2 regions of the Cryobacterium sp. TMT3-29-2 genome follow, and region 1 is predicted to be linked to the other one. Evidence: predicted binding sites of a transcription regulator. Region 1 holds the regulator's gene; the other holds the start of a gene.

The links. The regulator LexA, encoded in region 1, represses DNA repair genes until DNA is damaged. The targets are predictions, from matches to a motif close to TCGAACANNTGTTCGA.
Region 2: the regulator LexA is predicted to act here: its motif matches at 8,930-8,945, upstream of E3O67_RS01400 (HNH endonuclease signature motif containing protein).

Annotation. Positions count from the first base shown of each region.
Region 1 is NZ_SOGK01000010.1:126,472-141,499, reverse strand. Features, by position in the region: partial or broken gene E3O67_RS01310 (ATP-dependent helicase) at 1-437, opposite strand, end outside; gene E3O67_RS01305 (SseB family protein) at 652-1,473, opposite strand; gene priA (bifunctional 1-(5-phosphoribosyl)-5-((5-phosphoribosylamino)methylideneamino)imidazole-4-carboxamide isomerase/phosphoribosylanthranilate isomerase PriA) at 1,457-2,203, opposite strand; gene hisH (imidazole glycerol phosphate synthase subunit HisH) at 2,261-2,893, opposite strand; gene hisB (imidazoleglycerol-phosphate dehydratase HisB) at 2,890-3,513, opposite strand; gene E3O67_RS01285 (histidinol-phosphate transaminase) at 3,539-4,618, opposite strand; gene E3O67_RS01280 (LysM peptidoglycan-binding domain-containing protein) at 4,656-5,012, opposite strand; gene lexA (transcriptional repressor LexA) at 5,296-6,000, shown strand; gene metE (5-methyltetrahydropteroyltriglutamate--homocysteine S-methyltransferase) at 6,165-8,507, opposite strand; gene E3O67_RS01265 (methylenetetrahydrofolate reductase) at 8,504-9,505, opposite strand; gene hflX (GTPase HflX) at 9,841-11,379, opposite strand; gene E3O67_RS01255 (class I SAM-dependent methyltransferase) at 11,421-12,032, shown strand; gene dapF (diaminopimelate epimerase) at 12,184-13,065, opposite strand; gene miaA (tRNA (adenosine(37)-N6)-dimethylallyltransferase MiaA) at 13,076-14,071, opposite strand; gene miaB (tRNA (N6-isopentenyl adenosine(37)-C2)-methylthiotransferase MiaB) at 14,085-15,028, opposite strand, start outside.
Region 2 is NZ_SOGK01000011.1:9,690-24,717, reverse strand. Features, by position in the region: gene E3O67_RS01435 (bifunctional diguanylate cyclase/phosphodiesterase) at 1-2,302, shown strand, start outside; gene E3O67_RS01430 (Dps family protein) at 2,473-2,946, opposite strand; gene E3O67_RS01425 (hypothetical protein) at 3,056-3,436, opposite strand; gene E3O67_RS01420 (hypothetical protein) at 3,429-4,022, opposite strand; gene E3O67_RS01415 (RNA polymerase sigma factor) at 4,019-4,597, opposite strand; gene E3O67_RS01410 (hypothetical protein) at 5,049-5,264, opposite strand; gene gtfA (sucrose phosphorylase) at 5,381-6,871, opposite strand; gene E3O67_RS01400 (HNH endonuclease signature motif containing protein) at 7,341-8,909, opposite strand; gene E3O67_RS01390 (hypothetical protein) at 9,581-9,871, opposite strand; gene E3O67_RS01385 (TetR/AcrR family transcriptional regulator) at 10,078-10,812, shown strand; gene E3O67_RS01380 (acyl-CoA dehydrogenase family protein) at 11,098-12,231, shown strand; gene E3O67_RS01375 (hypothetical protein) at 12,441-12,644, shown strand; gene E3O67_RS16745 (chromosome partitioning protein) at 12,945-14,798, shown strand; gene E3O67_RS01365 (FKBP-type peptidyl-prolyl cis-trans isomerase) at 14,945-15,028, shown strand, end outside.

The DNA of each region.
Region 1 (15,028 bases):
ACCAGGGTGCGGCGCTCGGCGGCCGGGGTGTCCCCCGACCGCACGCCGACGCTCACCCGGGGCGGGGCGAACCCGAGGCGCTCGGCGGCCTGGCCGATGCCGACCAGCGGGGCACGCAGGTTGCGTTCCACGTCGACGCCGAGCGCCTTGAGCGGCGAGATGTAGAGAACGCGGGTTCCCGGAACGGTGACCCGGCCGGGCTGCGGCACGGCGGCATCCGTGGCCTTCGAGGCAGCCGACGCATCCGAGGCCAGGCGGTCGATAGCCCAGAGGAATGCGGCGAGGGTCTTGCCGGACCCGGTGGGAGCCACGACCAGCGCATGGGAGCCACGGGAGATGGCGTCCCACGCCCCGAGCTGAGCCTCGGTGGGTGCGGCAAAGGCCTGCGCGAACCAGGCGCGGGTGGCCGGCGTAAATCGGTGCAGAACCTCGTTCATACGTCCATCCTTGCTGATCCGTCTGACAGCACCCACCGCGCCCGTTCGAACGAATTCGACGGAGATTTTGAGTCAAACACCACTTTTGGAGCCCAAACGTGGCGTTCGGGGCAAAATCTCCGTCGAATTCGTTAGGGGCGCGGGCCGTCCGCGGGCGGAGCAAGAGGCGCGGAGCGCGGGACCGGGACGCGGACCGGGACCCGGTAGCGGCCGCCTAGGTGGAGGGAACCAACTGCACGGTGAGGGAGTCGACCTGGGTGGCGATGACGTCACTGGACGACCAGCGGGTCGCGAGCCGGGCGAGGGTGGCGTCGAGTTCGGTGCGGGTCAATCCGTCCACGAGTTCGAGGCGCACGACCAGTTCCGGTCCGGCGAGGCGCGCGGCCGGGTCGCCGGGCGCCAGCTCCACCCCGAGCACGCTCAGCTCGGTGGCGACGGACTCGGCGAAGGCATCCGCGACCTGCCGGTTGGCATAGCTGGGCGTCCAGGGCAGGGACTGGGCGATGGCCCAGAGGGCGGGCCGCCGAATGACGAACTCGGTGGGCGCGGTCGGGTCGAGCACGACCAGGTCGGTCTCGTCCTGGGCCGCGGCCAGCGCCACCTTGATGCCGTCGGACGGCACCGGCCGAGCCTGGGTGTTCCAGGCAGCCATCGCAACGACGGAGGAGAACACCGGCAACACCGTGCGGCCGTCGGGTCCCGCGACGGTGATGATGGAGAGTTCCTGGGTCTTGTCGACGACGAGTCCGGTCGCGGTGGTGCCCGCGTCACCGAGTTCGGTGACCAAAGGAATGAGCAGTCGGGCGGTGCGGAGGACGTCGACCACCGTTTCCTCCCCCACCTCCCGGGCGTGGAAGCGGCGCAGCGCCGCGAGCAGCGACTCCGGTGCCAGCCCGTCGTCCTCGGCGTGCAGGCTCGGCGCGAAGGTGCGACCGGCCCACGGCTGTCCGGCAGAGTCGGCGAAACCGCCCGGGGCACCCTGGCCGCCGGGGCCGCCGGGGAGGCCAGTGGAGCCGAGGTTACGCGCCCGCGACATCCAGCGCCTCGCCCAGGGTGAAGGCCCCCGCGTAGAGGGCCTTGCCGACGATCGCGCCCTCGAGCCCGAGCGGTACGAGTTCGCGCAGCGCGCGCAGGTCGTCGAGGCTGGAGATGCCCCCGGAGGCGACGACCGGACGGTCGGTGCGCTTCATCACCTGGCGGAGCAGGTCGATGTTGGGTCCCTGCAGCGTGCCGTCCTTGGTCACGTCGGTGACGACGTAGCGGGAGCAGCCGGCCTCCTCGAGGCGGGCGAGCACCTGCCAAAGGTCGCCGCCCTCCTTGGTCCAGCCGCGGGCGGCGAGGGTGGTTCCGCGCACGTCGAGCCCGACGGCGACGGCGGCCCCGTGCCGCTTGATGACCTGGGCCGCCCACTTTGGGTCCTCCAGTGCCGCTGTGCCGAGGTTGATCCGGCTGACGCCCGCCTTCAGGGCCGCGTCCAGCGACGCATCGTCGCGGATGCCGCCGGAGAGCTCGATCTTCACGCCCGTGACCTCCCGGATCACGGTGCGGATGACGTCCGTGTTGTTGCCACGGCCAAAGGCCGCGTCGAGGTCGACGAGGTGGATCCACTCGGCGCCCTGGCGCGCCCAGTCGAGGGCCGCGTCGACGGGGTCGCCGTAGTTCGTCTCCGTGCCGGCCTCGCCCTGGGTCAGGCGGACGGCCTTTCCGTCGGCCACGTCAACGGCGGGCAGCAGAACGAGACGGGGGGAAGTGGTGTTCACAGTCATGGGTGTCCTCGGTTGGGAGTGGTCGCGCAAGACCAGGTCAGTCAGGAAAGAGTCGGGCTAGTTTGTGAGAGTGCCGAGCCAGTTATGGAGCAGACGGATGCCTGCTTCACCGGATTTCTCCGGGTGGAACTGGGTGGCCGTGAGCGGTCCGTTCTCAATGGCCGCCAGGAACGGCTGTCCGTGCTCGGACCAGGTGAGAATCGGCTTCGGGAACGGCGGCATGACGTCGAGGGTCCATTCCTGGGCGGCGTAGGAGTGCACGAAGTAGAACCGCTCCTGCTCGAGGCCGCGGAACAATGTCGATCCCTCCCCCGGCGTGACCGTGTCCCAACCCATGTGGGGCAGCACCGGCGCCGTCAGCTGCGTCACGGTGCCGGGCCATTCGCCCAGCCCCTCGGTGTCCACGCCACGTTCGACCCCGTGCTCGAACATGATCTGCATGCCCACGCAGATGCCCAGCACGGGGCGGCCGCCCGCGATCCGGCGGTCGATGACCTCGTCGCCGTGCACGGCCTTCAACGCCTGCATGACGGCACTGAACGCGCCGACGCCGGGCACGACGAGGCCGTCGGCTTCGAGTGCCTGACGGCGGTCGCTGGTCAGCGTCACCTCGGCCCCGGCGAGTTCGAGTGCCTTGACAGCGGAGTGCACGTTACCGGTGCCGTAGTCGAAGACGACGACGCCGGTCACAGCGCACCCTTGGTGGACGGGATGCCGGACACCAGCGGGTCGAGCGCCTTCGCCTGGCGGAACGCGCGGGCGAACGCCTTGAATTCGGCTTCCGCGATGTGGTGCGGGTCGCGGCCGCCCTGCACGGTGACGTGCACGGTCAGGCCCGCGTTGAAGGCGATGGCTTCGAAGACGTGGCGCACCATGGAGCCGGTGAAGTGACCGCCGATCAGGTGGAACTCGAACCCGGCCGGCTCCCCCTGATGCACGAGGTACGGGCGCCCGGAAATATCGACGACAGCCTGGACGAGGGCCTCGTCGAGCGGCACGACAGCGTCACCGTAGCGGGAGATGCCGGACTTGTCCCCGAGGGCCTGCTTGATCGCCTGGCCGAGCAGGATGCCGACGTCCTCGACAGTGTGGTGCACGTCGATCTCGATGTCGCCGCGGGCGCGCACGGTGAGGTCGGTGAGCGAGTGCTTCGCGAACGCGGTGAGCAGGTGGTCATAGAACGGCACCGACGTCTGGATGTCGGACTCACCGGTGCCGTCGAGGTTGAGCGACAGGTCGATGCTGGACTCGCTCGTCTCACGCTGCAGGTGGGCGAAACGGGACGAGGTGGTCGCTGAAGAGAAGCTCATGCGGCTAGTTTATTGCCCCGGCCGTTCACGGTCGCCCCAGTGCCTCGAGGGCGACGAGGAATGCCGTGGTCTCGGCTTCGGTGCCCGCGCTGACCCGCAGGTGGCCCGGGATACCGACGTCGCGAACGAGGATGCCTTCCGCCATCAGGGCCTCGAAGGTGGTTCGGGGGTCCTCGACCCCGCCGAACAGCACGAAGTTGCTCGCGCTGCGCCGGGGCGTGTAGCCGAGGCGGGCAAGCTCGCTCACCAGACGGTCCCGCTGGGAGCGGATGTCGTCGACCATGGCGAGCATGGCGGGAGTGTGGGCGAGCGCGGCCACCGCGGCTGCCTGGGTGAACGCTGACAGGTGATAGGGCAGGCGCACCAGTCGGAGCGCATCCGTCACGGCCGGGTCGGCCGCCAGGTAGCCGACGCGGGCACCGGCGAACGCGAACGCCTTGCTCATGGTGCGGGACACCAGCAGGCGTTCCCGACCAGGCAGCAGGGTGAGGGCGCTCGGCTCGTCGCCCGGACCGAACTCGGCGTACGCCTCATCGACGACGACGATGCCGTCGGTGGCGTCATAGACGGCCGCAATCGTTTCCAGGGACAGCGGCGTTCCGGTGGGATTGTTCGGCGAGCAGAGGAAGACGAGGTCAGGGGCCACCCGGTCGACCCATTCGACCGCCGTGGCCGGGGAGAGTTCGAACTCGGCGTCGCGACCGCCCGCAATCCAGCGCGTGCCGGTGCCGGAGGCGAGCAGCGAATACATGGAGTAGGTCGGCGCGAAGCCGAGCACGGACCGTCCGGGGCCGCCGAAGGCCTGCAGCACCTGCTGGAGAACCTCGTTCGAGCCGTTGGCCGCCCAGATGTTCTTGCGGGTGAGGCCGTGCCCGAGGTACCGCGAGAGGGCGTCGCGCAGTTCGGTGAACTCCCGATCGGGATACCGGTTCACGGTCGTGACCGCCACGGCCAGGGCCGCCACAATGTCTTCCGCCACCTCCGCCGGGATGCCGTGGGTGTTCTCGTTCACGTTGAGAGCCACCGGAACGTGCAGCTGGGGAGCGCCGTAGGGGGTAAGTCCGCGCAGATTATCGCGGAGAGGCAGATCGTTGAGACTGGTCACTCCCCCCATGCTACCGGGGCGCGTTGCCGGAGCGGGTCTAGAGGTCGTTCGGCAGCGCCAACCGCTGACCGGGCTCCACACTGTCGGACGGCAACTGGTTCAGGCTCACGATCTCGGCAATCACCTCGCGCGGGTCAGACGTGGGCGCGACCTTCTCCGCCAGTTGCCAGAGCGACTGCCCCGACTGGATGGTGACGTAGTCGAAGGCCGTGGCCACCCGACCGACGGTCGTGTTCTCCGCGGCGGCGATGCCGCCGTTGAGGGCGACGATCAGAGCCAGGGCCACGAATGGAGCGGCTGCCAGCGACGTGAAGACGACGCGACCGCGCCGGGTGAGTCGGAGCCGGGTGCGACCGGTCGCGATGGGGGCGCTCAATTCAAGTGCAGTGCTCATTTCCTACCTCCTGTGTGAAGACGTATCCGGCTCTCGGCCGGGAGGGCCGGATACGAACTTATGTTCCGAATGTATATTCGATTATTCGAACAATCAAGTCCTTTTCGGTTGTTTCTGAAAAGTTTCTTCCGACCCACTCGAATACATGTTTGTTTTATGAGCAAGACGCGGATACAGTTTCGATTGTTGGTTGAAACTCAATCAGGCACCCCCGACATTCGCGTGAATCGGCGGCACTCGCTGCCTGCCGCCAGCGCATCCATCGAAACGAGGAGCGACGAACGTGGCGCAGAACACCAGCGGTCCCCGCGACAAGGGCGGCACCAGACGGCGCAAGAGTCTGAGCGAGAAGCAGCTTGCAATCCTTGATGTCATCCAGCGCTCGGTCAGCCAGCGCGGCTATCCGCCGAGCATGCGCGAGATCGGCGACGCCGTCGGCCTGTCGTCCCTGTCGAGCGTCACCCACCAGCTCAATCAGCTGGAACTGAGCGGCTACCTGCGCCGTGACCCGAATCGTCCCCGCGCCCTTGAAGTGCTCATCGAGATTCCGCAGTCGCCCGAGGACACGACCTCCGGCACCGCGGAGAGTTTTCACACCGGCGTGCAGGTGGGCGATGCCGCCATGGTCCCGCTCGTCGGCCGCATCGCCGCCGGCATCCCGATCACCGCCGAACAGCAGATCGATGAGATCTTCCCGCTCCCCCGCCAGCTTGTGGGCAAGGGCGACCTGTTCATGCTCAAGGTGTCCGGCGAATCCATGATCGACGCCGCCATCATGGACGGCGACTGGGTCGTCGTTCGGCAGCAGAAAACCGCTGAGAACGGTGAAATCGTCGCAGCAATGCTCGACAACGAGGCGACCGTCAAGGTGTTCCGCCAGCGCGACGGCCACACCTGGCTGCTCCCCCGCAACACGAATTTCGAGCCGATCGTCGGCGACCACGCCGAGATCCTGGGGAAGGTTGTGGCGGTTCTGCGATCGGTTTAGGGTCGGAGTACTTCAACACCTCAGCTCCCCTTGCCTCCTGGTCTCGGCAGGCTCGACAAGCGTCGTGGAGTCTTTGATTTGTTGGGTCGCCATAGGGTCCTCGGGCCGGGCACGAAAGCCGTTTCGGGGTCGTGCCCGGCCTGAGGGCGGGGTGGAGCAGCGGGTTAGGCGGGGACGGGGGCCTGCAGCCGGGCGCGGACAATGCGGGTGGCAGCGATCATGTTGTGCAGGGACTCGACGGTCTCGGCGTAGCCGCGGGTCTTGAGGCCGCAGTCCGGGTTCACCCAGAGCTGGTCGGCCGGGATGGCCGCCACGGCCCGCTCGAGCAGGTCGGTGAGCTCGGCCACGCTCGGCACACGCGGCGAATGGATGTCCCACACGCCGGGGCCGATGCCGTGGTCGAAGCCGTGGGACTGGATGTCGCCCACGACCTCCATGCGGGAGCGTGCCGCCTCGATACTGGTCACATCGGCGTCCAGGTTGCGGATCGCGTCGATGACCACCCCGAACTCCGAGTAGCAGAGATGAGTGTGGATCTGAGTGGCGTCGGCCGCACCGGCCGTCGCCAGGCGGAAGGATCCCACCGACCAGTCGAGATAGTCCGCCTGGTCCTTCTGCTTCAGCGGCAGAAGCTCCCGCAGCGCGGGCTCGTCCACCTGGACGATCTGGATGCCCGCCGTCTCGAGGTCGGCGATCTCGTCGCGGAGCGCCAGGGCCACCTGCCGGGCCGTGTCGCCGAGCGGCTGGTCGTCGCGCACGAACGACCAGGCGAGGATCGTGACCGGGCCGGTGAGCATCCCCTTGACGGGCTTGGGCGTCAGCCCCTGCGTGTACGCCGACCACTCGACCGTGATCGGTCGCGGCCGGGACACGTCACCCCAGAGAATCGACGGTCGCACGCACCGGCTGCCGTAGGACTGCACCCAGCCGTTCTCGGTGACCGCGAACCCGTCGAGGTTCTCGGCGAAGTACTGCACCATGTCGTTGCGTTCCGGTTCGCCGTGCACGATCACGTCGAGGCCGATGTCCTCCTGCAGCCCGACGACGCGACCGATCTCGGCAAGCATCAGGTCCCGGTAGTCCGTGGCGCTCAGCGACCCCCTGAGCAGCTGCGCCCTGGCCCGACGGATGTCCCCGGTCTGCGGGAAGGATCCGATCGTTGTCGTCGGCAGGAACGGCAGCCCGAGGGCAGCCTCCTGGGTCGCGACCCGGACCTCGTAGTCGCCGCGGGTGAAATCGGCCGGGGTGAGCGCATCGGCGCGCTCCCGCACGGCGCCGTCCTGCACGCCGGGAGCCACCCGACGCGCGTCGCGGGCCGCGGTGGCCGCAACAAGGTCGGCCTCGATGGCGGCCCGCCCCTGGGCGAGCCCGCGGGCGAGCGTGGCCACCTGCGCGACCTTCTGGTCGGCGAAGGCCAGCCAACTCTTCAGGTCGCTGTTCAGCGCGGACTCGTCGTCGACGTCATGGGGCACGTGCAGCAGCGACGTCGAGGTGGAGACCGTGATCCGCGGCGACAGCCCGGCCAGGCCCACCGCCGTGTCGAAGGCTGCTGCCAGGTCGCCGCGCCAGATGTTGTGGCCGTCGATGACGCCGGCCACCAGGGTGGTCGTGTCCAGTCCGGGGGTCTCCGCGGGAACGGTTCCACGTACGAGGTCAAGGCCGATGGCTTCCACCGGGGTGGCCGCGAGAACGGGCAGGGCGTCGTCGAGGCTGCCGTAGGGTGCGGCGACGAAGAGAGCGGGGCGCTGGGCGAGGGCGCCGAGGGTGTTGTAGGCGCAGCGAAGGCCGGCGAGGGCATCCGCTCGCGGGGTGTCGATGCTTTCGCTGACCAGGGCCGGCTCGTCGAGCTGCACCCATTCGGCTCCGGCGGCGCGCAGCCGCTGCAGGAGGGCGGCGTAGACCGGCAACAGGTCGTCCAGGCGGTCGATTGGGCTGAACCCGGCCGGTGCCTGGTCGCTGGGCTTGCTCAGCAGCAGGAAGGTGACCGGGCCGACGATGACGGGCCGGGTCAGGAACCCGGCCGCCTTCGACTCTTCGAACTCGCGCACGAGGCGGGTGCCGGCGAGGGAGAACACGGTCTCGGGGCCGATTTCCGGGACCAGATAGTGGTAGTTGGAGTCGAACCATTTGGTCATCTCGAGCGGCAGGTTCTCACCTTCGCCGCGGGCGAGGGTGAAGTAGCCGGCCAGGTCGAGGTGACCGTCCGCACCGCGGAGGTCCGCGAACCGGGAGGGGACGGCACCCACCGTGCACAGGGCATCCAGCATCTGGTCGTAGTAGGAGAACGATTCGGGGATGGACGAATCGTCCCGGCCGAGCCCCAGCTGCACGAGGCGCTCCCTCGTGGTCTGGCGCAGGGCGGCCGCGGTCGCCTCGAGCTCGTCGGCGCTGACCGATCCGGTCCAGAACGCTTCGACGGCCTTCTTCAATTGCCGGCGTGGCCCGATGCGCGGGTAACCCAAGATGGTCCCGGCGGGGAAAGCGGGAGGTGCGGATGAGATGGTCATGAGTACTCCTTGACAGGGTGAGAGGCAGGAAATTCGGAGGCAGATGGAGCTGGAGTGGGAGTGAGCAGACCGCAGCGCTCGAGCACGGCGAGCACGGTCTCGTGCTGGTTGAAGGCGTAGAGGTGCAGGCCGGGGGCGCCGCCGGCGATGAGTTTCCGGGCCAGTTCTGTGGCGTGACGGATGCCGATCTCACGCTGGCCTTCCTTCGTCGGCTCCACCTCGAGCGCGATAGCCAGTTCGGAGGGAAGCTCCTCGCCGGACAACTCGAGGATGCGGCGCAGCCGGGCGGGACTGGTGACCGGCATGATTCCGGGCAGGATCGGGAACTCGACCCCCGCGGCACGGGCCCGCTGGATGAAACTGAGGTAGTGGTCGGCGTGGAAGAACAGTTGGGTGATCGCCAGGTTGGCTCCGGCGGCCTGCTTGGCCAGCAGCGTGTCGATGTCCTGGGTGGTCGACCGGGAGCGCGGGTGGCCGTTCGGGAACGCGGCCACGGCGATGCGCACCTTCTCCCGCTCCCGCTTGATCGTGCGGGCGGCAGGGAGCCCCGGGATCGCGGCCTCGCGGTACGGCACCCGTTCGGCCTGCACCCGGTGAATCAGCTGCACCAGCTCCGCCGCGCTGCCCAGGTCGCCCAGGAAGGCGTCACCCTCCCGGGTGCCTTCCGGCGGGTCCCCGCGCAGGGCCAGGAAGTTCCGCACTCCGGCGTCCAGGAATTCCCGGATCAGCCGGCTGGCTTCCGCGTTGGACGAGCCGACGCAGGTGAGGTGCGCCAGCGGGTCCACGGTGGTGGTGCGCAGGAGGTGGGTGAGCACGTTCAGGGAGGAACGCCGGGAGGAGCCGTTCGCGCCGTAGGTGACCGAGATGAACTCGGGGCCCGCCGCGGCGAGCCGCTTGATGGTGGCGTGCAGCGCGGAGGTGGCGGCATCCGATTTGGGCGGATACAGCTCGAACGAGAACGGGATGTTCCCGCACGCAGGGTCCGAGGTGTCAGGCATTGCTCCTCATTCGACAGTTGCCAGTGGCAGGCACTGGAGGCCGGGCGGCCGCGGACCGCCAGACGAGCCAGGCGGGTGTTCGCGGGCGGGTGCCGGGCTCGGCTGTCGCTCCATGCCGCCGGTCAGAATGCCGACGGCAACGATTGAAAAGACTCTAACAAGCACGCCCGAGGCGGGGCAGGTCCGTGACGGAATGTGTCACGAACCCACACCGGAGCGGCATGGGAGAGCCGGAGGAGTGCGGGAGGAGTGCGGGAGGAGTGCGGGAGGAGTGCGCAAAACGGCATGCTGAAGCCCGCCGTGTTACGGAGCAGCGCCGCCGAAGCCGGTGGCGGTCAGCCGGCGACAGCCGGCCGGACGGAGAACGGCTCGAACTGGGCCTGGATCTCCTTCGTCACGAGCGCCGTGACCTGGGTGCCGGTCTCGGCGTACAAGGTGTCGAGCACAGTGCCCTGCTCGTGCAGCACCGCGATCAGGTCGCCCCGCTCATAGGGGATCAGCAACTCAAGCTTGATCGACGGCCGCGGCAGCAAATCGGAGATGGTCGCGAGCAGGTCCTCGATGCCCTCACCGGTGCGCGCCGAGACGAAGATGCCCTTCGGCCAGAGTCCACGCAGCAGGAGCCGGTCGTCGTCACCGACCAGGTCGCTCTTGTTGAAGACGACGATCTCGGGAATCTCCCGGGCGCCGACCTCGGCGATGACCTCACGCACGGTGGAGAGCTGGCTCGCCGGGTCCGGGTGCGAGCCGTCGACGACGTGCACGATGACGTCAGCGTCGGCGACCTCCTCGAGCGTCGACCGGAACGCCTCCACCAGCTGGTGGGGCAGGTTGCGCACAAACCCGACCGTGTCGGTCAGCGTGTAGAGGAGGCCGTCGGCCGTCGTCGACTTGCGCACCGTGGCGTCCAGGGTGGCGAACAGGGAGTTCTCCACCAGAACGCCGGCCCGGGTGATGCGGTTGAGCAGGCTCGACTTGCCGGCATTGGTGTAACCGACGATGGCGACGGATGGCACGGCGTTGCGCTTGCGGTTGGCCCGCTTGGCTTCGCGGGCGGGTTTCATCTCGAGGATCTGCTTGCGGAGCCGGGACATCCGGGTGTGGATGCGCCGCCGGTCCAGCTCGATTTTGGTCTCACCGGGGCCGCGCGAGCCCATGCCGGCGCCCGCGCCACCCACCTGGCCACCGGCCTGGCGGGACATCGAGTCGCCCCAGCCGCGCAGGCGGGGAAGCAGGTATTCGAGCTGGGCGAGTTCGACCTGCGCCTTACCCTCACGGCTCTTGGCGTGCTGGCTGAAGATGTCAAGGATCACGGCAGTTCGGTCGATGACCTTCACCTTGACGACATCCTCGAGGGCGCGCCGCTGGCTGGGAGCGAGCTCGGTGTCGGCGATGACGGTGTCGGCTCCCATCGCCTTGACGATGCCGGCCACCTCTTCGGCCTTGCCCTTGCCGAGGTAGGTGCTGGCGTCGGGTTTGGCCCGGCGCTGCATGAGACCGTCGAGCACGGTGGCTCCGGCGGTTTCCGCCAGCGCGGCGAGTTCGCGCATGGAATTCTCGGCATCCGCGACGGTCCCGTGCGTGTACAGGCCGATCAAGACAACGTTCTCCAGCCGCAGCTGGCGGTACTCGACCTCGGTGACGTCCTCGAGCTCGGTGGAGAGGCTGGGCACGCGGCGCAACGCGTTGCGGTCCTCGCGGTCCTGCTGGAGGCCGTCATGACCCTCGTCGTCGTGTGACGCGCCGGATTCGGCCTGCAGGGCCTGCGCTGAGCCGCTGCGGAACAGCGAGTAGCCGGAAGCCTTGCTGTCGGCGCTGGCGAGCACGCGGGCGACCACGTCGTCGGTGTCGTCGGGCAGATTTGGTTCAGTCATCCTTTTAACAATAGTTCCTCGATGCACGGTAAGTTCCCTCTATGCCTTCCGACCACTACTTCACCCCGGCACCCGACAGCACCCTGAAACTCCGTCAGGTGACCGTGCACTTGCATGGTGCGGAACACGAGCTGACCACGGCCAATGCGGTCTTCAGCCCGGAGCACATCGACACCGGCACCCAGGTGCTCCTGAACAACGCGCCGACCCCGCCGCCCGGCGGCGATTTCCTCGACCTGGGCTGCGGCTGGGGTCCGATCAGCCTGCACCTGGCCCTCGCGTCACCCCGTGCCACGATCTGGGCCGTCGACGTGAATGAGCGGGCGCTCGATCTGGTGCGGCGAAACGCCGAGAAGCTTGGCCTCACCAACGTCACGGCGGTGCTGCCCGACCAGGTGCCCGAGCACGTGACCTTCCGTACCATCTGGTCGAATCCCCCGATCCGCGTCGGCAAGACCGAACTGCACTCCCTGCTGCGCACCTGGCTGCCGCGCCTGGAACCGGGTTCGGATGCCTGGCTCGTCGTGCAGCGCAACCTCGGCTCCGATTCCCTGCAGCGCTGGCTCGACGGCGACCTGCCCGACGAATTCAGCACCGCGCGGCACGCCATCAGCAAGGGCTTCCGGGTTCTGCGGGTCCAGCGCCAGGACTAGTCGCGCCCTGGTCCGGCGTCGAACCAATTCGACGGAAATTTTGGGTCAAACACCCGTTCCTGAGCCGTGGCGCGCTGTTCAGAGCAGAATCTCCGTCGAATTCGTTCGGGACTGAACCGCGTCGCGGTCCGCGGGCGACCCCGGGCACGGCTCAGCCGAGGCGGAAGACCCCGTCGAAGACGAGGTCCGCCGGGCCCGAGAGTGAGACGTGCTCGCCGTCCTCGGTCGGGAACATGCGCACGCCGAGCGTGCCGCCGGTGACCTCGACCTGCCACTGGTTGGGTGCACCCGCGCCGGCCCAGTGCCGGGTGGCGAGGGCCGCGGCGGCCGCACCGGTGCCGCAGGAGAGGGTTTCGCCGCTACCGCGCTCGTGCACGCGCATCCGGATATGGCCGACGCCGTTCACGACCAGCGGATCGCCCGGCAACACGAACTCGACGTTCGCGCCGGCCGCCGGGTCCGGGTCGATCTGGGGCACGAAGGTGAGATCGACGCCGGCGAGCTCGTCGTCGTCGGCGAGGGCCACGACCACGTGCGGGTTGCCCACGTTGATGCCGAGGCCGGGCCGGGCCACTGCCAGGTTCTTCGCCCGAACCAGCGGTTCCCCGCCGTCCAGGCGCCACCGGCCGAGGTCGACCTGATAGCCGTTCGCGCCGCGCTGCACGTCCCGCACTCCCCCGCGGGTGCCGATGCAGAGCGTGTCGCCTCGGTCGAGCGTGGCCAGACCCTGCTCCACCAGGAACCGCGTGTACACGCGGATGCCGTTGCCGCACATCTCGGACACCGTGCCGTCGGCGTTCCAGTAGTCCATGAACCATTCGGCAGCGTCGTCCTCGGCGAGAGCGGCCGCGCCGGCGGCCAGGCTGGTCGAGCGCACGGCCCGGATGATGCCGTCGCCGCCGATGCCGAAGCGGCGGTCGCAGATCGCGCGGATCTGGCTCGGGGTGGGCTCGATCTGCCCGTCAGGGTCGGAGAAGAGCACGAAGTCGTTCCCGGTGCCGTGGCCCTTGGTGAAGTTCAGATCAATACCCATGCCGTCCAGTTTAGGAGGCCGGGTCGGTCGCCCAGTGCTCGGCCGGCTGCCCCGGGTGGCCCAGGCGGGCGATCGCCTCGTCCACCCGGCCGGGCGAGTCGGAGTCGATCCAGTGGGTGTGCGGGGAGCGCTTGAACCAGCTCACCTGCCGTCTCGCGTACCGGCGGGTGATCTGCTGCGTCTCCTGGATGGCCTCCGCCTGGCTGAGGCTGCCGGTCAGTTGCCCGAGGGCCTGGGCGTAGCCGATGGCCCGGCTGGCGGTGACACCGGTCTCGATTCCACTCGGGATCAGCCCGCGCACCTCCTCGACGAGCCCCCGGGCCCACATGCCAACCACCCGGGCGTCGAGGCGCGGGGTGAGCTGGGCGCGCTGGGCGCGGAGGCCCAGGGTGATTGCGGGCATCCAGTAGACGGGTTCGTCGGGCAGCGCGGCGGTGTGCGGCCCCCCGGTCAGCTCCACGACCTCCAGGGCGCGCACGAGGCGTCGGCCGTTGCTGGCGCCGATGCGGGACGCGGCGACCGAGTCCACGGCCTTCAGCCGGGTGTACAGCGCGCCGGGGCCCTGCTCGGTCAGCTCAGCCTCGAGGCGGGCGCGCAGCGCGGTATCCGTGCCGGGGAACCGGAAGTCATAGACCACGGCGGACACGTAGAGGCCCGAACCGCCGACCAGGATGGGCACGTTTCCGCGCGACACGATGCCGCTGATCGCGGCGCGGGCCTCCGTCTGGTAGCGCGCGACGGTGGCCTCGTCGGTGACCTGGAGCACGTCGAGCAGGTGGTGCGGGATGCCGCGGCGCTCCGGAACGGTGAGCTTGGCCGTGCCGATGTCCATGCCGCGGTAGAGCTGCATGGCGTCGGCGTTGACGATCTCAGCCGCCCGGCCGGAGGTGGTCAGGCGTTCGGCGACGTCGAGGGACAAATCGGACTTGCCGGTGCCGGTGGGGCCGACGATGACGATCAGAGTGGGGTGGGCGTCCGCCGCCTCAGAACCGGTCGCCGAGTTCACACCGGGCACCTGCCTAGCGCTCCCCGTCGGTGACGTCGTAGATCGGCGTGGTGCTGGAACCGCTCGCCGCGGGCGGACCCACGCGCGGGACGGGTAGACGCGGGTCTTGTTGGCGCGGGTCTCGTTGGCGCGGGTCTCGTTGGCGCGGGTCTCGTTGGCGCAGTGTGGGCAGGCCGAGGGACACCGAGCCGGGAGCCCCAGCCGCCCCGCCGTGGCTGGGCACACCGCAGGACTCCGCTTCGAGGCGATCCCAGGCGTCGCCGGCGATGGTGCGACGGATGCGCAGCGGCGCCCCGTCGCCCGAGTCGGCGATCAGGTGGAACGGGGCCGCCTGGGTGACCGTGACGGTGACCAGGTCGCCCGGCCGGGGTAACTCGGACCCCTCCGGCACGTCGAAATGCACGAGGCGGCTGTCGAGGGCACGGCCACTCAGCCGATGAGTGTCGGCGTCCTTGCGGCCCTCGCCGTTGGCGACGAGCAGTTCGACCTCGCGGCCGACCACGGCTTGGTTCTCTTCCCAGGAGATGCGTTCCTGCACGGCCGCGAGGCGCTCATAGCGGTCCTGCACGACATCCTTGGGCACTTGGTCAGGCATCGTCGCGGCCGGCGTTCCGGGGCGGACGGAGTACTGGAACGTGAAGGCGGTCGCGAACCGGGCCAGCTCCACGACCCGCAGGGTCTCCTGGAAGTCCTCCTCGGTCTCGCCGGGGAAGCCGACGATGATGTCGGTGCTGATCGCCGCGTGCGGCATCTGGGCGCGCACCCGGTCGAGGATGCCGAGGAACCGCGCCGAACGGTAGGAGCGGCGCATGGACTTGAGGATGCGGTCTGACCCGGACTGCAGGGGCATGTGCAGCTGGGGCATGACCGACGGCGTCTCGGCCATGGCGTCGATCACGTCGTCGGTGAAGGCCGCCGGGTGCGGGCTGGTGAAACGGATGCGTTCCAAGCCCTCGA
Region 2 (15,028 bases), on a different contig from region 1:
GTCGTGGCGATCGCGGAGCCGCTGGGTGGACTCATCCCTCGGCGTTCTGCGCGACAAGGTCCGGGAGGTGCAGCTGGCCGCCGCTGATCTCGTCAACAGCGACGACGTCGATGAGGTGCTGGCTCGGATCGTCGATCGCGCCGCCTCCGCGGTGCTCGCGCCGGCGTACCTACTCATCGTCGAACCGACCGGGGGCGGCGCTCCGCTGGTTCGCCATCGAGGGCTCAGTGAGGAACGTGCCGCCGATCTCGTGACACGGATGCTGAGTGGTGAGTTGTTGGACGAACGCGCGCTGGTCGTCGACATCGCTTCCAACCGCAAGATCCACGGGCATCTGGCCGCCGTGTTCGCGGAGGGGCACACGGCGATGCTCGGGGATCGGGCCCTGCTCGAGGCCTACGCCGGACACGCTGCTGCAGCCCTCGACCTGTTCACGGCTCTCGAGGAGTCCCGCCGGGAAGGGTTGCGCACGGCCGCGTTGCTCGGCCTCGCCCAGCAGTTGGCGACCAGCGACAGCGTCGAGGCGATCGCGGACGTCGTCGCGTCGGCACTGGCGACGATCGTCGGCAGTGACGCGGCATCCGTGCTCCTGTGGGACGCCGAGGTCGGCGAGCTGCGGCCTGCTGCGGCCAGCGGCCTCGCACCGGCCGATCGCGAGTTCTTCCTCCGGACGACGCTGACCGTGGAGCAGACCCCGGAGCTCCTCGGCGTTCTCAGACGCCAGGAACGCGTTCTGATCAGCGCCGACAACGCCAGCCCGGCCCTGGCGGCGCTGCTGCGTTCCATCGGTGTGAACAACGGTGTCGTCGTGCCCCTCCTCGCCGGGGATGTGCTGATGGGTGTCGCGACGGCCAGCTGGGTCGCCCCCGTGGCACCCGAGGTCCTGGCCGAGGCGATCACGCTGATCGAAGGCGTCAGCCGCCAGGGTGAAACGGCCATGCAGAAGGCCCGGTTGCTCGAGACCGTAAGGTACCAATCCCAGCACGATGGCCTGACCGGCCTGCCCAACCGGGCCCTGTTCGCCCTGCTGCTCGACACCGCACTGGCGGAGTGCCAGCCGAACAGCCGCACCGCGGTGCTGTTCTGCGACCTCGACAACTTCAAACGCGTCAATGACCGACTGGGCCATCGTGCCGGAGACGAGCTGCTGCGACAGGTTGCGGCTCGCCTGCGCGCCGAGATCCGCAGCATCGACACCATCGGCCGACTCGGCGGAGACGAGTTCGCGGTGCTGGTCACCGACCTTGACGGCGAAGACTCGGCCATCGAGCTGGCCCGCCGCGTCGTGGGCTGCCTGAATCCCCCCTTCCACCTGGCCGGCCAGCACGTGCGGATCTCCGCCAGCGTGGGTGTGGCCTCGCACCGGGGGCCGGGGGGCCGCGGCGAGCAGCTCCTCGACGCGGCGGACGCCGGAATGTACGACGCAAAGAGAACGGGCCGAAATCAGATCGCCGTGGCCGGCGCCGAGGCGCACGGCAGCATATCGATGGGCGTTGAATCACCGGGGGACGCCGACACGTCGCTACTCGTGGAGCTGTCCCGTGCGGTGGAGGCGAACGAGATGAGACTGTACTACCAGCCCGTCGTGGACATCTCCCGTTTCGGTGAGGAGACGGTCGTGGGCGCGGAATCCCTCATCCGGTGGGCGCACCCGCGACTGGGCATTCTCGCCCCGGGCGCATTCCTGCCGCTGGCGCAGGAACGGGGCCTGATCACCGAACTGGACCTGTGGGTGATCGCGACCGCCTGCCGGGACGTGGTCGATTGGCCGCAGCTGGGCGCCCGGCCGCTGGGCGTCGCGGTAAACCTCGACGCCGCCACGCTGCTGGATCACAGGCTCGTGTCGACGGTTCGCACGGCTCTCAACAGCAACGGTCTGGCACCGGAACGGCTCACCCTCGAGGTGGTGGAGAGCCGGTCACTCATCGATCTCCCCGGAATCGTCGAGCGCCTCGTGGAACTGCGCCGTCTGGGCATCCGCATTTCCCTGGACGATTTCGGCACCGGCTTCTCGACCCTGGCCTGGCTCAACACCCTGCCCGTCGACCAGATCAAGATCGACCGCAGCTTCATCCAGGGTCTTCCCGGAGCCTCCTCCGTGTCGCTCGTGCAGGGCATCCTGGCGCTGGCTGCCAAGCTCGACGTGGAGGTGATCGCCGAGGGGGTGGAGACCACGGAACAGCTCGACAGCCTGCGCACCAGCGGCGCCGTGCTCGCCCAGGGCTACCTGCTGGGTCGCCCGGGTGCGACCTGGGACCCGGTGGCGGGAAGCCCGTTGGCGGCAGCCCGACGCGAGGTGTAGTCCCCTCAGATCGCGGACTAGTTGCCTGCGGCGGCGAACGCTGATGTGTACTGGTGGCCCGTATTCGGCGACGGCGAACCGCAAGTGATGGTCGGCCAGGTGATCGACCGGATCGAACGGGGACGGATCGCCTGATCGCCGGCTCGAGGTATCCAGCCCGCACCGCAGGCTTAGGCCAGCATGCTGCGCAGCATCCAGGCTGTCTTCTCGTGCACGTCCAGGCGGCGCACAAGCAGATCGGTGGAGACCTGGTCGGGTGCGCTCTCGGCGACGGGTAGCACCTCGCGGATGGTGCGGGCTGTGGCCTCGTGGGCGGCGACCAGTCGACGGAGCATCTCCGGGGCATCCGGCAGGTCGGTGTCCTCGCGCACGACGGCGAGCTCGGTGAACTGGCGATAGGTGCCTGGCGCCGGGGTGCCCAGGGCGCGGATGCGCTCCGCGATGTCGTCGACGGCCAGAGCCAGCTCGGTGTACTCGTCCATGAACATGGTGTGCAGCGAGTGAAACATAGGGCCCACGACGTTCCAGTGGTAGCTGTGAGTCTTGAGGTAAAGGGTGTACGAATCCGCCAGCACTCGGGACAGACCGTGAACGATCTTCTCGAGCTGCTGGTCCGGGATGCCGATGTCGATTGTCTGACTCACTGATGACTCCTTAGGTCGTGTGGGTTTTCACGCTACACACCCGCGGTGGGACGCCCCCGTGAGAAGCGCGACCGAGCACTGGCGTTGCCGGACTGGCCGGCGAACCAGGTCAGTCGATCCGGGCCACGGTGACCGCGATCTCGGTCGCGGCCGGGCTCCCGTTCTGGTCGAGCTGCTCCGTGATCGCGTCGTGTACGCGGCGACTCACATCGATGGCCGCGTAGGGGGCGGTGACGCCGATCTTCACCGCGATCTCCAGGCCGGTTTTTTTCTCGCTGACCGAGACGGAGCTGTTCGATTTCGGCTGGCCGGTCACGGCTTCGACGGCGGAGGCGACTACGGAAGCGACCACGGTCGCCACGAGCGGGGCCGCCGAGTACAGCGCGTCCACGCCGGGAACGGCCAGCACCAGCTCGTCTAGTTGCCTGGGCAGCGGGGATTCGGGGGCAGGGTCGGGCGTCACTTTTTCCGGTGCCGGGGCGTCACTCATCACTGCTCGCTTTCGCACGTGGGGGCACGGGTTGGTACAGGTCGCGAATGGTGATGTCGACGGCTTCGACCGCGAGTTCCGTGTGCTGGTGGAGCGCGACGTAAAGCGCCTCCCGGAGCGCAACGACGAGCGATGGAATGATCTCGCCCTCCAGGACCGTGGCATCCACCCGCACGGTGACCGGTGCGCCCGGCTCGCTAACGTCGCCGTCGAGGCGGCACCGTCCGACGATGATGTTCGGAATGCTGTCACCGGCGGCACGCAGGATGCCGCGCACCGCACCCTCCGTCACGCTCAGCCGGGCGGTCGATGAGGGGTGGCTGATCGGGATGTCACGGCCGGCGCGCGCCTCGATGCTGATGGCCTGCAGAATCGTGCTGACCCAGCTGTCCTCGCGCTCGGATTCCAGCTCCACGTCTTTCTTGAGCAGGGCGCGCTGCGTGTTCCGGAGCCGCTCCATGCCGCGCAGCGCGATCTCACACTCGGGGGATCCGTCGATGCTCGGGTCGGCCGGGGACCGGTCCCGGTCGAGGTAGTCGCTCAGCTCCTCGAAAGTGTGCCCGGCGAGCTTGTCGGAGGATTTCATCGCCATTCCTCCATTTCCTGGAGCAGGGTTTTCCGTGCACGGGCGAGAAGCCCGCGAACGGTCGAGACGGGGAGCTCCAGTTCTTCCGCAATGTCGCCGTAGCTGCATTCCGCGAGTTCTCGCAACATCCAGCAGCGGCGCTGGTCCTCAGGTAGATCGGCGAGGACACGCGTCAGGGCCTCCGTCTGAGACTCCGCTTCCGCCAGTCTATGCGGGGAATGACGCTCTGGGGCCGGAGCGTCGGTGAGGTCGATGTCGACATGGTGCCGCCGGGCGCGGAGCCGGTCGACGCTTTTCCGGCTGACGATACGCATCAACCAGCTCTTCACGGCGGCACCGTTCTCAAGGGTGGGCAACTGCTGCCAAGCGGTGATGAAGGACTCCTGCACGACGTCGTCCATCTCGTCGTTCGACCCAAGGACACGGCTGGCATACACCCGCATCAGCGGGCCGTAGCGGCGCACGAGCACCTCGAATGCCCGAATGTCCCCGTCAGCGGCACGATCCGCCAAAGTTTGGTCGGGGAACGACTCCAGCGGAGACGCGAGCGGAGCCCGGGTCGGGGTATTCGGCATCGACGCTCCGCCCTTCCTCTGCCGTTAGAAAAAACATTTCACAATTCCGTGACAAATATGTCACAACCGGCGTCCCAATGGTGACAGCCTCTGTCAGCCGCAGACCCCGAAGGATGCACGATGTTCTATTCTCCCTCCATCGATGACACCACAGCCAGCAGTGCCGTCCGGCCTACGTTCGATGCACTCCTTCTCGGTCCGGCCGAAGCTGATGGCGGTGCCGGGGACTCGGCTGCCGGGGACCCGACGGCTGCGACTGCATTTGTCTGGCGCACGCGCGCGTGGCTGCCGCCCACGAGACACCAGCGACAAGGGCTGTCGCTGAGCGTGAATCCGACCGAGGTCTGAATCGTCCCCTCGGTTGCAGATCCAGTCGTTGCGCCGGAAGAGAACGCAAAGCAGCGCTGAAAGTCCCACGATCAGTGCTGCGGCCGCGTAAAAGCCGGGTGGCTTACCTCAGCCCGTGCTCGTACACGTCCTGGAGGTACGGTCCCATCTCGTCCTGAAGCAAATGCAGGTCTCGCCGCGGCAGCGCGTTCACGACCTCTCTCAGAGGGAGGATGATCCGCCGCAGCGTCCGCAACCGCATGAGAGTGAAATTTCCGTTCATGTGCACGGTCACCAGTGCCCGGTCGGTGAGGAAGGCAGCGATTTCGTTCGTGGTCACTTTCGCCGAGGAGGGCTCGAGGCTGATGGAATACGCGGACAGGGCCGCCGCAGTAGTAGCTGGTTCGGGGTTTGCGCACACCGCAGTCAAGCCCGATCGCCCGCGATCGAATTAGGTCAGCGCGGCGCGGGCTCCCAGTCGGCGACGGATACGACCGTGTCGAGCACCTGCGTGCGTCCGGAATCCGTCAGCTCGATGCGGATGGTCGGGGAGCCCAGCGTCGTGGCCACCGTGAGCCGAGCGCTCGCTTCAGCAGCCGTCCAGAGGAGTTCGATCCGGTCTGCAGCGAGCCCGGCCCAGGAGAAGTCGCCGGCGAAGGCCGGGTGAGTGCTGCGGATGCGGGCCAGGCCGAGCTGCGCGCGGGTCACGTCGGTGGTGAGGGCCTGTTCGATCTCCTCCGCCGTGTAGACGTGGCGGTTGACGTCGCGGCCGTTGCCGGTGCGCCCGAACAGCTCGGTGTCGTCGAGGCCGCCGAGCAACCCCACGTAGTACACCTGCGGTCGGCCGGGCAGGAAATGCTGCACGGCGCGGGCCAGGAAGTAGGGAACCTCCTCGCCGCCGAGCACGCTGTAGAAGGTCGCATTGATCTGATGTGGAAGGGTGAACCACTCGGGCACGACGGATGCGACGGTGGAGTGGCCGTGCGTGGCCCGCTCCGCGCGGGCGAAGATGTCGACCATCTCGGACTGGGTCAGGAGGCCGGGCTTGTCGCCGATCGGGCCGGCATCGATGATGCCGATGCCGTCGTGGGTGTCGAGCACCGTGATGGCGTTGGCGGGGCGGATCCGGAACCAGTCGGCGAGGCGGTCGACGGTTCCGGTGCCGAGCGAGTGCAACAGGAGCGGCGCCAGGGCGAAGTCGTAGACACGGTCGACCAGCGGGGCGATCGCGAGCTGCTGGCTGTAGTGCGCGTGCACCTCGACGAGCACCTCGAGGTGTTCCTCGTGGGCCAGAGCCACCACGGTGCGGGCGAACTCGAGGGTCTGCGCGGTCATGAAGCTGTCGGTCCCGGGGGTCTTCACGGCGTAGCCGACGGCGTCGAGCCGCACGGTCGAGACGCCGCCGCCGGCCAGTGTCTGCAGAACGCGGCGCAGGTAGGCGAGCGCCGCGGGGTGGTTCACGTCCAGGTCGACCTGGGTGGGCATGAAAGTCGTCCAGACCAGGTGGCGGCTGCCGTCGGCGCCCTGATAGGCGGTGAAGGGCAGGCCGGGCCGCGGCCGGTAGAACGCCGTGATGTCCTTCTCGGTGCCGCCGTTCGGGAAAACCGTGTCGAAGGTGAGGAACATGCCCTCATAGTCGGAGTCGGTGCCGCGTGCAAGCCAGTCGATGAACTCGACCGAAGAGGAGGAGACGTGGTTGACGATGAGGTCCGCAGTGAGCCCGCGCGTGCCGGCGAGGCTGCGCATGTCGGCCCAGTTGCCCAGGCGGGAATCGACCGCGGCATGGTCGATCGGGTCGAAGCCGGCATCCGCACCGTCGAAGGGAACATAGAACGGCAGCACGTGCACGCTGCCGTAGGCCCGGAGCGGGCCGTCAAGCAGGGTCTGCAGATCGTGGATGGTACCGCCCAGGCGATCGGCATAGACGAGCAGCTCGATTGTGGTCATGTTCAACTCCGGTCCGACTCGGTGCGGCCGCGAGCAACACCGATTCAGAAGTTACGGCACCCGGTGGGCCAGAGCAATTCCGGCATCATCACTGCCCCGCACATTCCCCACCCTGCCTGGCCGCGGGAGCGGGTGCTTCGTCGTTCTGCGGGGCCGAAACCGACGTTTCACCCGCTCTCGTGGCTCAAGACGGGTTTCCGGATGAGGTCGAGTGAGCCGGCCCGGGCCCGGAGAACTTTCTCGCCAGGGCTCATGCGGCACTGGTCGAGCTTCGGTGGTCGAGCCTGTCGAGACCGGACGACCCGACGTGGGGAGGTTCCCCGGTCGGTGGTCGAGCTTGTCGAGTCCGGGCGACCCGACGTGGGGAGGTTCCCCGGTCGGTGGTCGAGTCTGTCGAGATCTGGCGGTCTGACGTGGGGAGGTTCCCCGGTCGGTGGTCGAGCTGTCGAGCCCGGGGGCTGGGAAGCATCTACTCGTCGTCGTGGGTCACGTTCTTCCGCTCGATTGCGTCGGTCATCCGGGTGCGGGACTTGGTGACGGTGCGCCATTTGCGCACCCCGGTTTCGAGCCAGGGTGGTGCCATGATCTGCGCGGCACCGCGGACCATCCGGATGGCCCAGCCGGAGGCGTTGAGGTAGCGGTGGTGGAACCAGCAGAGGCAGACGCCGTTGTCGGTGTGGGTGGGTCCGCCTTCTGAGTGCGGGATGACGTGGTGGATCTCGGTCATTCCGGCGGGGATTGTGCAGCCGGGGATGATGCAGGTGCCGTCGCGGAGTTGGATCGCTCGGCGTTGCGCGGGGGTGAAGCAGCGTTCGGGGGAGCCGAGGGCGATGATGCGTCCCTCGTCGTTGATGACGATTTTTTGTTGGCCGCCGGTGCTGATCAGGTCCGTGACGGCGTTGATCGTGATCGGTGCTTCGACTCCGTCGATCCAGCCGACGCCGTGACCCTGACCGAAGTCCGCGTTCAGGTCTTGCTCTCGGACGCTGACGAGGACCGTGGCGGGGGCGCCGCCGATGGTCGGGGATTCGCCGGCGCGGGAGGCGACGTCGAGGATGACGGCGAGTACGTCGTGCCGACGCTGGTCGGGGGTGCGGTCGTCGCGCTCCAGCAGCGCCTCCTCCCGCACCTGTTCCGGCGTCAACTCCTGTTCCAGTGTCAATTCCTGTTCCAGTGTCAGCTCCTGTTCCAGTGTCAGCTCCTGTTCCTGGGCGGCTTCTTCTTCCTGGTGGAAGGCGACCGGGGCGCTTTTCGGTGAGAGGTAGGCGTCGAGGAGGCGGCGGAGCTTGCCCGCGATCTCCGGCATCAGCGCCCCCGAGAGGGGAACGATGCCGTCGCGTTCCCGGCCGAGGCGAATGCCGCGGGCGGTCATGGCGTGGTCGTCGGGCCGGGACCCGTCGGGCGCGAGCACGGCCTTCCAGACCGCGCCCTGCACCCGGATCTCCTCCGCCGATGCGGGCACGGGGGTCTCCGAGCTGGTGCCGGTGGCCGCAGCCACGAGTTCGGTCTCGGCGGCCTGTACCGAGTCGAGGTCGGTGCATCGCAGCGTCGGCGTCAACGCGGTCAAGATCGCGTCGGCGGTGTCGATGCCAATCGCACCTGTGGCCAGACTGATCGCGGTTGCCGGGAAGAGGGGTGGTAGTGGTTCGCCTGCCAGGGAGCGGCCGGTGCGGAGCTGCCTGCCCAGCCGCATCCGTCGCTGCGCGGTCGGCCCCGACACCAGGGTGACCCGCTCCAAGAGCTCCCCGGGCGTGCGGCAGCCGCGCCTCGCGGAGAGCCGGCCGGTGCCGAGCTCGGGCCGGGACCGGTCCGCGACCTCCGCCGCCGTAGCCACCCGCAACGCGTCGACCCGCCGGCCAAGGACCTCGACCGCGGTCGTCACCTGCAGCAAGCCATCGTCATCGAAGCCGCCCACCACCGAACACCGCAGCGACCCCGCGAGCCCCGCCGCGAGAGCCTGCAGCTCAGCGACCGCCCACGCCGCCGCAGACGAGCCGGGTACGGCATTCGCTGCGGGAGTATCGGTGGGGTTGTTCACAGACCCGAGTTTACCAGAAATAGAACAAGTAATCGAAGGTCTGTCATCTTACCTGAAAAGTTTATTCGTAATCTATTTCTACGTTCGGCACCAGGCTGGGCCGGGCAGCCGAGCGGCAAAGCCGCTAAACGAATTCGACGGAGATTTTGGCCGAACCCACCCCGAAATCACCGAAAATGCAGTTGCAGACAAAGATCTCCGTCGAATTCGTTCGATGCCGGACTCCGTGTAAGCAACCGCAACCGCAACCGCAACCGCAACCGCAACCGCAACCGCAACCGCAACCGCAACCGCAACCGCAACCGCAACCGCAACCGCAACCGCGTCAGCCGGCGCTGATTCCCTGGGCAGCGCCACGAGCATACGTCGAGGCCTCAGGCACCTAGTGCCGCGTAGCGTCCGGCTCGCCGAGGTTCGTCCAGTGCTTCTCGGAGCCGCAATCTTCGCACTGGAACCAGATCTCTTCATCCGCCAGGGTGTCGGTTGCCAGGGCCCGGGTTCGCATGATTCCGACACAGGCACGCTGCGGGCAGTGGGGATGGAAGTCCATGTGTGTGAAGCGCTCTCTCTCGGCGCGGCAATAGTGCCGTCTGTATTGACCGTGACGGGAACATTACTCCGATTCAGGTCCTGCGACCAGAAAAGAGCTGACAGAGCGGCTTCGGCATGGGCTACCGGCCGAGGCTCGCGAGGAGCAGCGGAAGCGTATTCGTCAGCAGCCCGTACCCCAGGGCGGCGGCTCCGATGATCGCGGGCAAGATGCCTGAGGTCACGCCGAGGCGTCGTGCCCGCAGGCCGCGCATAGTGGCCGGAATAGTCGGAGTGATCAGCACGAGAACGGCCGCAAGGCCGGCCAGCGCCACCCTGCCGAGCGGGATCGGCTCGGCGCCGACGCTCTCGTAGCCCTTGAGCCTCAACAGGGCATCGCCCAGGACCATCGCTACGGCGAGAGACTCCGGCACAGCGCCACGGAGAGCCAGGCGGCGATACGGGCACGGAGCCCTTTGCGCGGTGCCTGCCCTGCCGGGGCGCCGGCGCTCGTTCCTGAAGTGGACCGGGTCGCTCCTTCGTCGCCGCCAGACTGCCCGTCCGTGCCGCTCCGGACAAGCGAGGGCCGGCCTGCTCGCGGCATCCGTTCGTTCGCATTCCGTGATAATTTCGCCAGACCATGCCAGACCTGCCTGCTGCTCCCTCCCGGCCTGCCGGGCCGCCCGGGCCGTCGCGACCGCTCTCTCGGATCGAGGTCGCCGACATCGCGGTTCGCCTGTTTCAGAAGCACGGCTACGAGTCCACGAGCACCGTGGACATCGCCGAGGCGGCCGGCGTCTCGCGCAGCACCTTCTTTCGGCAGTTCCGGTCCAAAGACGACGTGATCTTTGCCGACCACGACGAACTGGTCGCCCGCATCGACGAGTATTTCGCTGTGCCGCACCCGGATCCGTGGCTGGCCGTGTGCGAGGCAGCCGCCATGGTCTTCGAGAGATTCCGCGAACGACTGGAGATCGTGCGGATCCGGGACCGGGTTGTGCGGGAGACACCGGTGCTGCGGGACCGGGAAACCATCATGGCGATCCGGTACGAACGGATGTTCGCCAGCTACCTGCGCAGCACCGTGCCGGGCGTGTCGCCCCTGACTGCCATCCGGTTCGCCGCCGCCGTGACGGCCACCCACAATTTCGTGCTTCGGCGCCTGATCCGGGCGTCGGACAGCGTGGGCCCGTTCTCGCTGGCCGCCGAGCTCGCCGAGGTGCAACGGCTTTTCCGCCCGGATGCCGCGGCGCCAGGCCCCGAGGCGCGGCCCTCGGGCGACGTGGTCGTCGCCGTCTTCCCGGCCGCGACGGATCCCCTGGAACTGGCTCGCGCCATCGAGGAACGCCTTCGCGCCCAGACGCGCCCTTGCTGACACTGAGTGCCGCTTGACCTGAGACTGAGTGTCAGATAGAACTTGGGTCTGGGTATTTTCCGACCGGCGCACAGGGGCACCGTGAGTGGTGCGCTCGACGGCTCGACGGCTCGACGGCTTGACGGCTCGACGGCTCGACATCTCGGGGGGCCCGACGGCCGCGCGCGGGTGCCTGCTCCACCCGGCCGGTACGGTCGGCCCGAAACCTTCGAATCCGACCTCCACGAAAGGGAAACCGTGCCCGACTACGACGTCTCCAGGCCCCTCGACACCGACTACTACGGCATGTTCGCCGACGTTCCCGAGGTCGACCGGGCCTTCTGGGACCGCGCCCGCAGCTTCGCATCCGAGACACTGGACGAACTGACCGTGGCCTGGGACAAGGCCGAATACCCACTGCACCTGGCCCGACGGCTCGGCGAACTCGACCTCCTCACCGACGGCGTTGTCGGTCCCGGGCTGACCCCGATGTCGCCCCTCGCGGCCGGGCTCGTCAACATGGAGATCTCCCGCGGTGACGGCTCGATGGGCACCGTGGTCGCCGTGCAGGGCGGGCTGGCCCTGCGCAGCATCGCGCTGTTCGGCAGCCCGGAGCAGCAGGAGCGCTGGCTGGTGCCGCTGGCCCGCGCCGAGAAGCTCGGCGCCTTCGCCCTGACCGAACCCGACCACGGATCCGATTCGGTCGGCCTGGAGACCACCGCGCAGCGCGACGGCGACGAATGGGTGCTCAACGGCGAGAAGAAGTGGATCGGCAACGGCTCGGTCGGCGACGTGACGGTGGTCTGGGCCCGTGACGACGACGGCAATGTGCGCGGATTCCTGGTGGAACAGGACACCCCCGGGTACCGCGGCGTGACGATCACCGGGAAGGGGTCTTTGCGGGCCATCCACCAGGCCCGGATCACGCTGACGGATGTGCGGATTCCGCTGGACGCCGTGCTGCCGGGCACCCATACGTTCAAGGATGCCTCCGCGGTGCTGTTCGCTACCCGGCTCGGAGTGGCCTGGTCGGCCCTCGGCCACGCAACGGCGGTGTTCGAGGCGGCGCTGAACTACTCGACCCAGCGCATCCAGTTCGGCAAGCCGCTCGCCGGTTTCCAGCTCGTGCAGGAGCGCCTGACCATGATGCTGTCCCGGCTCACATCGATGCAGCTGCACTGCCTGCGCCTGGCCGAGCTCGACGCCGCCGGAACGCTTCGGCCGATCCAGGCGTCACTGGCGAAGTACCACAACACCCGGGCAGCGCGGGAGATCGCGTCGATGGCCCGCGACATGCTCGGCGGCAACGGCATCCTGCTCGAAAACCACGTCATCCAGCACCTCGCCGACATCGAGTCCATCCACACCTACGAAGGCACCGAGAGCGTGCAGTCGCTCCTGATCGGGCGGGACCTCACCGGGATCAGCGCTTTCCGCTGACCGGAACCCTGAGCGGATTCCTGTGCGGCGCCGCGGTTTCGATCACGTTAACAAAGTGACCAAAACTCGATTAATGACCACGAGTCAACGTACGCTGTCACACAATCACCCAGCCCGGCCGCACCAGAACGAGCTAGAGAACACGTGCAGCACCGCGCGCAACCGTCGTGGGGACGCGGTTCGTGCGCCTGAACCAGGAACGCAGACCGATGACCCACAGGCACCTCACCGACGACCAGTTGTTGCTCGAAACGGACTACACCAGCTACGCCAGCTCGTGCCGCGACCCGCACATCACCCCGACGAACGACCTCGTGGAATGCCGGCGCCAGAGCGGCCACGACGACACGCACGCCACGAGGGCCGGCCTGCGCGCCATCCGTTGGTCCATGCCGGAGCCGCACGTGGCCTAGTCGCCGACGCGATCGCGGCCGAACAAATTCGACGGACATTCTGCCCGAAACGGCCCTGAGAACCTCGAAAACCCACATTGTCGAGAAAATCTCCGTCGAATTCGTTCGACGCCGAACGGCTGACGTTCCCACTGGCTCGGCTCACCGGGGATTCCACCCGTCGGGTCCCCTGGTGGCCCTGGCGCGGCCAAACGAGGGGTGGACTCCGCTACCCCGTAGGCTGAAGAGGGCACGCTCGACGGATCTACGACGTGCTCACGCTTGATGAGCTGAGCTGAGCTCGACGAATAAAGGCCGAACATGACGCAGAACGTTTCCGCACTTCCCCGCATCCGCGCGATGATCCGCAGCGACGGCACGGGGGAGCTGGTCATCGACGGTGTCACCTCGCACATCACCGCGGCCGACGAGGCCGGCGTGCGTGAGGAGATCATCAACCGGGTCACGGATGCCGCGCGCGCCATCGATTGTGCGGTGCGCCTGACCGCGGAAGACGAGCAGGGCAAGTCCCCGCTGATCGTGCACCCCAACGGGGATGTGGAAGACGATGGGGCCTTCATCCCGACCTCCGCGCATCCCCAGCCTGAAGCCGAAGCCGAAGCCGAAGCTGAATCGAAGCCTGAGTCAGAGTCGGGGCCCGCCGGGCCTGCCGCCGTCTCAGCCGCGGTCTCTGAAACCGAGGTCGTCGAACTGATCGCGCTGGTCGTACCGTCGGACGAGCAGAAATCGGGCCTCGAAACCGCGGAGCTGCAGGCCGCCGGGCTCGGGCAAGCCGGGCTGGACACGGCCGGGCTGGACACGGCCGGGGTCGACACGGTCGGGCTGGACGACGCGATGAGCGATGCCGACATGCTCGATGCCCACATTCTCAACGGCGACATGCTCGACGCCGACGCCGATGAGACCGATGACACCGACGCCGACGCTCAAGCCCTCCGGATCGAACCGGCACCGGTGGCACGGACTCACGTCCGGCCGGTCACCGCGTTCGACGGCCTCGTGCTCGATCTCGCCGCCGATGACGATGAGGACGACGAAGAGCTGGACCTGACGGCCGCCCCCTATTCCACTCCCCGCTCCGCAACGCAGTTCGTCGGCCCGGCACCGGGGTCGGGAGGCGCTCTCGCCGAGGTGGACACCCACACGTCGTCGACCCCTCTGGCGCCGTCGGCCAGCGTCACCGACCACCCCTCGCTCGCCCTCGCAACGTCCGAGAGTGGGGGCCCGAACCTCGCCGACTTCATGAATTCCCGACCGCCGCTCGTGGCCGGGCCTGCCGTGCTGGGCTGGCAGGGCACCGTTCGGCGACTCACCGGCGGACTCGTCTCCCCGGCCCCCGGCGCCGGCGAAATGTCGCACCGCGCGGCGGTCGCCTCCGTGCAGCGCAGCCTGGTCGGCCCGCGCACCATCGTCGTTCTGAACCCGAAGGGCGGCGCGCACAAGACCACCGCCACCCTGCTCATCGCCGCGACCTTCGGCATCCATCGCGGCGGGTACACCCTGGCCTGGGACAACAACGAGACCATGGGCACGCTCGGGGTGCGGGCGCAGACCGCCGCCCACACCAACACCGCGGTCGACCTGCTCCGCGACCTCGACAACTTCGCGTACTCGAGCTCCGCCCGGGTCGGCGACCTCGACAACTACGTGCGCAACCAGGGCGACGCCCGGTTCGACGCCCTCGCCTCCGACCTCGACCCGGCCGGCGCGGCCAGCATCGACGACGTAGCCTTTGGCAAACTGCATGCCGCGCTCAGCCGGTTCTACCGGGTGCTGATCATCGACACCGGCAACAACATGCGGGCCTCCAACTGGGAGGCGGCCGTCGACGCGGCCGATCAGCTCGTCGTCGTGTCCACCATTCGCGAGGACACCGCCTACGGCGCGGCCTCACTGCTGGACGGCCTGCGTCAGAAGGGCCATGCCGACAAGGTCGCGCAGGCGGTCACGATCCTGGCTTCGCCGGCCAAGACGGCCGATCGTCAGCTGTCCCTGCGACTGCACGACCATTTCAGCCAGCTCACCCGCACGGTCGTGGACGTGCCGTATGACTCTGCACTCGTGGCCGGTGGATCGCTGAATTACGACGCTCTCGCGCCACGCACCCGTGAGGCGTGGCTCGTCGCCACGGCAGCGATCGCCGAGGGCCTCTGACCTGGCGGCAGCCGGAACTCAGGCGGCATTGATCTCGGTCGGGCATACTGACCAGGGTCCAACGGATGCCCTTCGACTCAGTTACACCTCGGTCCGGTGCGTGCCTGGGATCATGTCGACCAGATCACTCGAATAGAAAGATCAGCGTGCGTAAACTTCCTGCCCTCATCACCATTGCCACGGTCTCCGTGCTCGCCCTCGCCGGGTGCAGCGGGTCTCCCTCCGACGAA